DNA from 2 places in the Caballeronia sp. INML2 genome. Region 1 is predicted to be linked to the other one. Evidence: predicted binding sites of a transcription regulator. Region 1 holds the regulator's gene; the other holds the start of a gene.

Region 1 (3,410 bases):
CAGGCATTCGACAACGCGATGCGCTGTCTTCAACACATGCGCTTTTCGTCGAACTGAGGCGTTCGGCTCACGTTGCGAATGGGCCGGGACCGCGTGTCTGTGCGCTTCCTTCACCCAGGACGTCGGGCTCGTCGGAAAAGATCTCGTGTTCAGCAAGCGTAGTTTCGCTGTCGACGCACTGGATGTGCCAATACCCTGCGTTCGGGGCACGAGGCGCGTTTGAGTCGCCGCAGGCGAAGACTACGGCTCGTCCGCGCTCGCACGTCACAAGTTCCGGGGCGCTGGACACTGCTTCCCGTGCCGCGAGCACCAGGCCCTCGAGCATGGCGACAGGAGCAGAAGCGTCGGGACCGCGCAGCAGGGTGCCGCCCGGCGTGAGCTCCCACGTTCCCCATGATGGCAGCTCGATGCGGTCATGCGCTTCCCGCGACCAGCGTCCGCGTTCCTTATCGAGCCATAGCACCGCAAACGCCGATTCGGCTTCCCGATTAAAGGCGTCGAGCTTGATGGTGATTCGCATAACGGTCTCCTGCGAAGTGGTCAATGACGCAATACCCACTCGACTAACGTATGGGCGTCTTCAGGCGAGAGCGGGCCGCCACGCTCCGCGGGCGAGGGCATGGCCATGTTTCCCCAATGCGCACGACCGCCGACGCGCAGTTTGTGTTCGAGCATGATGTGCGCGCGTGGGTCGTCGCGGTAGCGGTTGGCGATCTCCTGAAACGACGGAGCGAGGAAAGGCGCATCGTTGGTGTGGCAGAACATGCAATGCTGCTGGTCGATGAGTGCGCTCGGTTCGGGCTGGGCGAGCGCGCGCGATGCGATGAGCAGCAGTGCGGCAAGAAGCGCACCCAGTGCGACATGTCGGGCGTGAACGCGCGGGCCATCGGATCGCGCGCGATGACCGAGAGAACGGTGAGTGTGCATGATCGGTGAGAGAAGTGTTCACACATTGATCATGCGGGTGCTTCTCTCGCGGGCGTTGATCTGAGTCAACGCCGGTCATGGGTCGAACGCAAACACTGAGTGGTGTACGAGCCGACATCCGCGAGGAAGCGCGATCATGAACATCAGCTTTCCAATCCAGGCGCCCGCGTATCTCGGCGATGAGCCCGCGCTCATGTTCTGGGCGCTCGTGGACGACACGCGCATTGAATGCACCATATCGGCGGAAGCGCTCCAGGATCATTTCGGCGCAGCGTCCTCGCGCGAGGACGACCTCCAACGCGCGTTCGAGATGAACCGCGCCGTCATAGAAGGGGCAGCAGAACAATTGCTGACCAGCGTCGGCTGCAGACCGGTCGTGCTTCGCAGCGGATACTTCCGGTTCAGCAGTGGAGGCGCTGCTGCGGGCACGCATCGGACGCGCCCGGTCAGGTGACGGTTTCAGTGTGCGGCCGACATTCCGCCAGGCGTGCAGACACAGATCCGCCGCTCACACCCTTTCGAGCCCTGCCTGATCGAGTATCCGCACCTCCTTGCCGCGCGCATCGACCACGCCGGCCTTTTGCAGTTTGGAGAACATGCGGCTCACCGTCTCCAGCTTGAGACCCAGATAGCTGCCGAGCTCCTCGCGTGTCATGCGCAACAGAAACTGTGCGGGGGAATAGCCGCGCGCCTTCATGCGCGTCGAGATGTTGAGCAGGAAAGCCGCGACGCGTTGCTCGGCCGTCATCGTGCCGAGGAGCATCATGAGGTTGGATTCGCGCACGATCTCGCTGCTCATCAGTCGATGCACGTGATGCTGGATCGTCTTGACCTCGCGGCAAAGCAGTTCGAGCAAGTCGAAGGGGATGATGCAGACGACGCTGTCTTCGAGCGCGATCGCGTCGCACCCGTGGTGATCCGAGCTGACTCCGTCGAGCCCGAGCGCGTCACCTGCCAGGTGAAAGCCCGTGACTTGCTCGTTGCCGTCACGATGCATGACGACGGTTTTGAAGCAGCCGCTACGCACGGCGTAGACGCTCTGAAAGGCATCCCCGGATCGATAGAGCGTCTCACCGCGCCGCACGGTCCGGGTCGAGCAGATGATCGCGTCGAGCCGCTCGTATTCATCCGACGAGAGACCGCTCGGCATACACACGTGCTGCATCGAGCAGGTCGAACAGCGCGCACCCTTGCGTGTTTCCGAGCTATCCGCGATCTGGAAAGTGCGGCGCGGTGCTGGCGCTTCGGATTGTCGGAGGATGGATCGGCCTTCGCTCACTGGGAACATGGTGTGTCTCCTGTCGAACCGGGGTTCGCGCGCGCGAGGCGGATGCCGGGGAAGTCGGCGTCTCGATGCGCGGCGGATGATTCCATGCGTCGAATTATTGGCCGCGCGGTCTCGAAATTAAATCGGCGGCGCCGGAAAGTTCGGTAGGGATTTCGGCAGGCGTGTAAGGAAATCCTGACGAGCGAACGCTTACGCGTCGTCGTTATCGTCGTCGAAAAGCTTGTGGCGCACGGCATAGCGCACGAGGGCGGCCTCGTGCGGCATCTGCATTTTCTCGAGAATGCGCGCCTTGTATGTGCTGATGGTCTTCGCGCTCACGGACAGCGCCTCGCCGATCTGGTTGATGGACTCGCCCGCGCAAAGCCGCTGAAACACCTCGAACTCCCGGTCCGACAGGCGTTGATGGGGCAGCGCGTCGGCGGGCTCGGTCAGGCTTTGCGCGAGGCGCTCGGCCATCGAGAGGCTCACGTACACGCCGCCCGCGGCGACCTTGGTGACGGCAGCCAGTAATTCCGCGCTCGCGCTTTCCTTCGTCAGATATCCCGACGCACCGCCCTTGAATGCCCGGGCGGCGTATTGCTGTTCGGCATGCATGGTGAGTACGAGAATGCGTAGCGCGGGCTTTTCATCCTTGATCTGCTTGAGGAGGTCGATGCCGCTGCGGCCCGGCATGGACAGATCGAGCACCAGCACCTGCGCCGGCGTCGAGCGCACCAGCGCGAGTGTGCTCGCCGCGTCGCAGGCTTCACCGGCCACTTCGAAACCACTCGCGTTGGCGAGAATGTGGCGCAGGCCGTCGCGCACCATCGCGTGATCGTCCGCAATCAGCACTCTTGTAGTCATGGTTGCGATTCCCTCTCCGCCACCGCTTCGCGTGGCAGGACGACTGTCAGCACGAAGCCGCACTCGGGCGTCGAATCGATGAACACGCGCCCGCCCAGTGCATGCGCGCGTTCACGCACCCCGATCAAGCCGAACGATTTGCCGTTCGCGGCCGGCAAGGACGAGGCGCCGATGCCGTCGTCGCCCACGCGCAGCACGCAGTTGGCAGCATCGGCGTTGAGCGACAGTTCGACGCGGCTCGCGCGGGCATGTCGCACGATATTCGCAAACGCCTCCTCTATGATACGGAAGACCGCGGTTGCGGCATCCGCGTTGAACGCGAGATCGCCGGTATCGAGATTGTGCCTCACGT
Region 2 (3,410 bases), on a different contig from region 1:
ACGTTTATACGCCCATCGTCAATTCAGCAGTGTTTAGGCTGCTTGTTCAGCATCGCCCCAAACTCCGTTGCGCTCCCACCTTGAAGCCGTCTATGCTGATAACGGCGCGCTCAGAGCTCAGTAAGTACGATGCGACCGTCGACTTTTCCCCCGCGCAGTGCGGTGAATACCTTGTTGATGTTTTCAAGTCTGTCGCGATGGATGTGCGCGCGGACTTTTCCTTCAGCGGCGAAGTCCAGAGATTCCTGTAAGTCGCGTCGCGTTCCGACGATCGAGCCGCGAACGGTGATGCCGTTCAGTACCGTAGAAAAGATTGGCAGCGCGAAATCTCCGGGCGGCAATCCGTTCAGTGCCACGGTACCGCCGCGGCGCACCATGCCGAGTGCTTGCGCGAACGCGTGCTTCGATACAGCGGTCACAAGAACGCCATGCGCACCGCCGATCTGCTGGTGGACCTCCTTCGCTGGATCGCAGGTCGAGGCGTCGATCGTAATCTGCGCACCCAGCTTGCGCGCAAGCTCTAACTTCTCTTGCGCGATGTCTACCGCCACGACATGCAAGCCCATCGCGATGGCGTATTGCACGGCGACGTGCCCAAGCCCTCCAATACCCGAGATCGCGATCCACTGGCCGGGACGTGTGTCCGTAACGCGGATTCCCTTGTAGACGGTAACGCCGGCACACAAAATGGGCGCGATTTCATCGAAAGCTACATCGTTCGGTAGTCGACCAACGTAGTCCGGATCTGCCAGCACATATTCGGCGTAGCTGCCGTTTACAGAATAGCCAGTGTTCTGCTGTTCGGCACAAAGCGTCTCCCAGCCGGTTTGGCAATACTCGCAATGGCCACAAGCGGTATACAGCCAAGGGACGCCGACGCGATCGCCTTCCTTAAGGTACTTCACACCGTCGCCCACCGCTGCGACGTATCCGACACCCTCATGTCCTGGAATGAAAGGAAGGCTGGGCCTGACCGGCCAGTCGCCATTCGCGGCATGAAGGTCGGTGTGGCAGACCCCCGAAGCCTTTACGTTGACCAAAATTTGGCCCGCGCCAGGGTTAGGAACGGGTACTTCTTCAATAGAAAGCGGCTCGCCAAATGCATGGACTACCGCAGCCTTCATGTAATTTGCCATCAGTCGCTCCTCAGTGATTGTGGGCTCTCACCCAGTGCACCAGTTTCCGTGTCGGCCGCGTTCAGACGTTTGAGTTAGATCAACTCGTGTCGAATCTTGGTCTTGCCGACAATGAGACCGCGCAGCGCATCTGGGACCGTCTTCGCGCTTGCACTACTTCCATCCATCCACCGAACCCAATATCCCTCTCCACACGACTTACACGACTTACTTTAGATATCCTTACGTATGTTAGCCACCTGCATCCGTCAATCTCGAATAACCGGCGGCCAGGAACCTCGTCGACGGCAATCTTCCTAGACTGGTGCACGCCGGACCCTGAACCATGCTGCGTAAAGGGCCGGCATGAAGAAAATCGTCAGCAGCGTGGCAACGGTGAGCCCTCCCATGATGGCGATGGCCATCGGCGCCCAAAAGATGCTCCTCGTGAGTGGGATCATCGCGAGCACCGTGGCTGCCGCTGTCAACGCCACAGGACGGGTCCGGTGGACGGCTGCATCGACGACCGCGCTCCAAGTGTCGCGCCCTTGGGCAATTTCGGCTTGTATTTGGTCGACCAGAATCCGACGACGGCGGTGAACGGGCGCGGCGCGCTCAACACCACTTCCCAGTCCCCGTTGCTTTCAGAATACAGACAGTGATGGATTACCTGTTGTTGCGCGAGCGCGTAAAGCAATACCAAGTTGCCCACCTCGCCGAAGCGGTGCACTCGGCGAAGCGCGGTGTTTCGTGCAGTCGCAGCACGGCCGGCGTTGACCTCCCTCCGGCCGCATTTGCGTCAACTATTGTGCCGGTGTCTCCCTTGCAAAAAAGACGTCGGTTCGATTAGTTGTGTTGCCTGAGTTCGTTTGTACAAAGAACGGCAGAAACTTCGCGTCTTGTACCTCGAGCCCCTGATAGTCGCCCACGAAGAAGCCCCTCGACATCGGGGCCGTTCTCATATTGAAGGGACCGGAAACAAGCTGTTCACTGACAAAACTGGGTCCACCCGCGGTCGGCGATGTGGTGAGCCAGATGCTAGTCGGCAACGACGTGGTGTTGCCGGCCTCGAGACCGCGGAAATCGTAGTAGGTGACGGCCACTTTGGCGGTGACGGCGTTGACGCGAATCGACGGATTGAACGCGGCCCGCCCTGTCATCGTGTTCACGCGGCTCGGTGTGCTCCACGAGCTACCGCCGTCCGTGGACTTTGATATTGCGATCTCGTCGAACTGGCCGCCGCTGAAGCGCGAGTCCTGCCAGACAACGTAGAGGTAACCGGTCGACGGATCAATGGCCGGCTCCGGAATGATGTCGCCGGTACGCAGAGGCTCGCCGGTGTTGGGATCCGTCACCCCAACGGTTCGCAGATCGGCGATGATCTGCGGCTGCGTCCAACTGGCGCCTTGGTCAGTGGACTTGATGAATGCAACCTTGCCGGCCGAGACGCCAAAGGGTGGCTGAATCAGGTCGAAGAAGTTATAGAGGGTGCCGGTCCGCGGGTCGACTACGATCTGGTTGCCGATCGTCTGCCGCCGCGAGGCAACAAAGTTCACGATGATCTTTGGCGGGCTCCAGGTTTGACCACCATTGACCGTCTTCGAGAACAACGTCGGCCCACGGTACGCCTGCGTGTGCATATCTGCATACGGGTTGGCGTTCGGCGACTCGAGCCGGTCCCATACCGCGTATGCAGTGCCGGCGTGGATCGGATCGGCTGTCACCGACTCCTTGTCATTGAAGAACTGCGCGCCGGGCTCGTCGTTGGCGATGATGACCTTCAGGTTGTTCCACGTCCTGCCGCCAGTGGTCGAAACCGCTGCAGCCACGGCGTTATTGTTGTTCGACGCGTTGAACGAAACCGACACGGCGTAGGCCGTGCCATCCGGTCCGATCGACACCCAGGGGTCGGTGGCCCGTTCGTATGGGAGGCCTCCGGGTGCACAGGCGCTAAAGGGCAGGGGCGTCGTCCCCCATGTCGATCCGCCATCGAACGAGAAGCCGACAACCAGACCGTGCGCACCGCCGTCCGACCAGCGATCCTGCTGCCACACCCCGATCAGGTTCCCGGCCGTGTGAGGATTCACGGCCAGCCAGGGTTCGACCTCGGCGTTCACATAGTTAGTGCTGCCGCCTTGCGGGGATGCCCCGATAGGGCAACTGGCAAAGGGGTTGGGGTTTTGGGGAACACCCGTGACCCGTATTGGGTCGGCAGCCCAGGCGGTGCTTGTCGCCAGGACTGTAGCAAGCGGAATTCCAATCAGACGTACGGTTGCCTTGCTGCGTCGCATGGGA

What was found. The regulator FNR, encoded in region 1, switches genes on or off when oxygen is low (the NO sensors DNR and NnrR bind a similar motif). The targets are predictions, from matches to a motif close to TTGATNNNNATCAA.
Region 2: a site for FNR is predicted at 1,206-1,219, ahead of adhP (alcohol dehydrogenase AdhP). Genes of this name have one in related genera too.

What each region holds. Positions count from the first base shown of each region.
Region 1 covers NZ_JALQDH010000080.1:75,805-79,214, reverse strand. Annotated here, with positions in the region: gene NCT32_RS27815 (hypothetical protein) at 1-57, shown strand, start outside; gene NCT32_RS27810 (DUF3564 family protein) at 68-520, opposite strand; gene NCT32_RS27805 (c-type cytochrome) at 541-927, opposite strand; gene NCT32_RS27800 (DUF1488 domain-containing protein) at 1,064-1,381, shown strand; gene fnr (fumarate/nitrate reduction transcriptional regulator Fnr) at 1,436-2,215, opposite strand; gene NCT32_RS27790 (response regulator transcription factor) at 2,405-3,058, opposite strand; gene NCT32_RS27785 (PAS domain-containing sensor histidine kinase) at 3,055-3,410, opposite strand, start outside.
Region 2 covers NZ_JALQDH010000123.1:1,677-5,086, reverse strand. Annotated here, with positions in the region: gene adhP (alcohol dehydrogenase AdhP) at 111-1,136, opposite strand; partial or broken gene NCT32_RS34685 (efflux RND transporter permease subunit) at 1,433-1,711, opposite strand; gene NCT32_RS34680 (hypothetical protein) at 1,600-1,845, opposite strand; gene NCT32_RS34675 (sialidase family protein) at 1,919-3,406, opposite strand.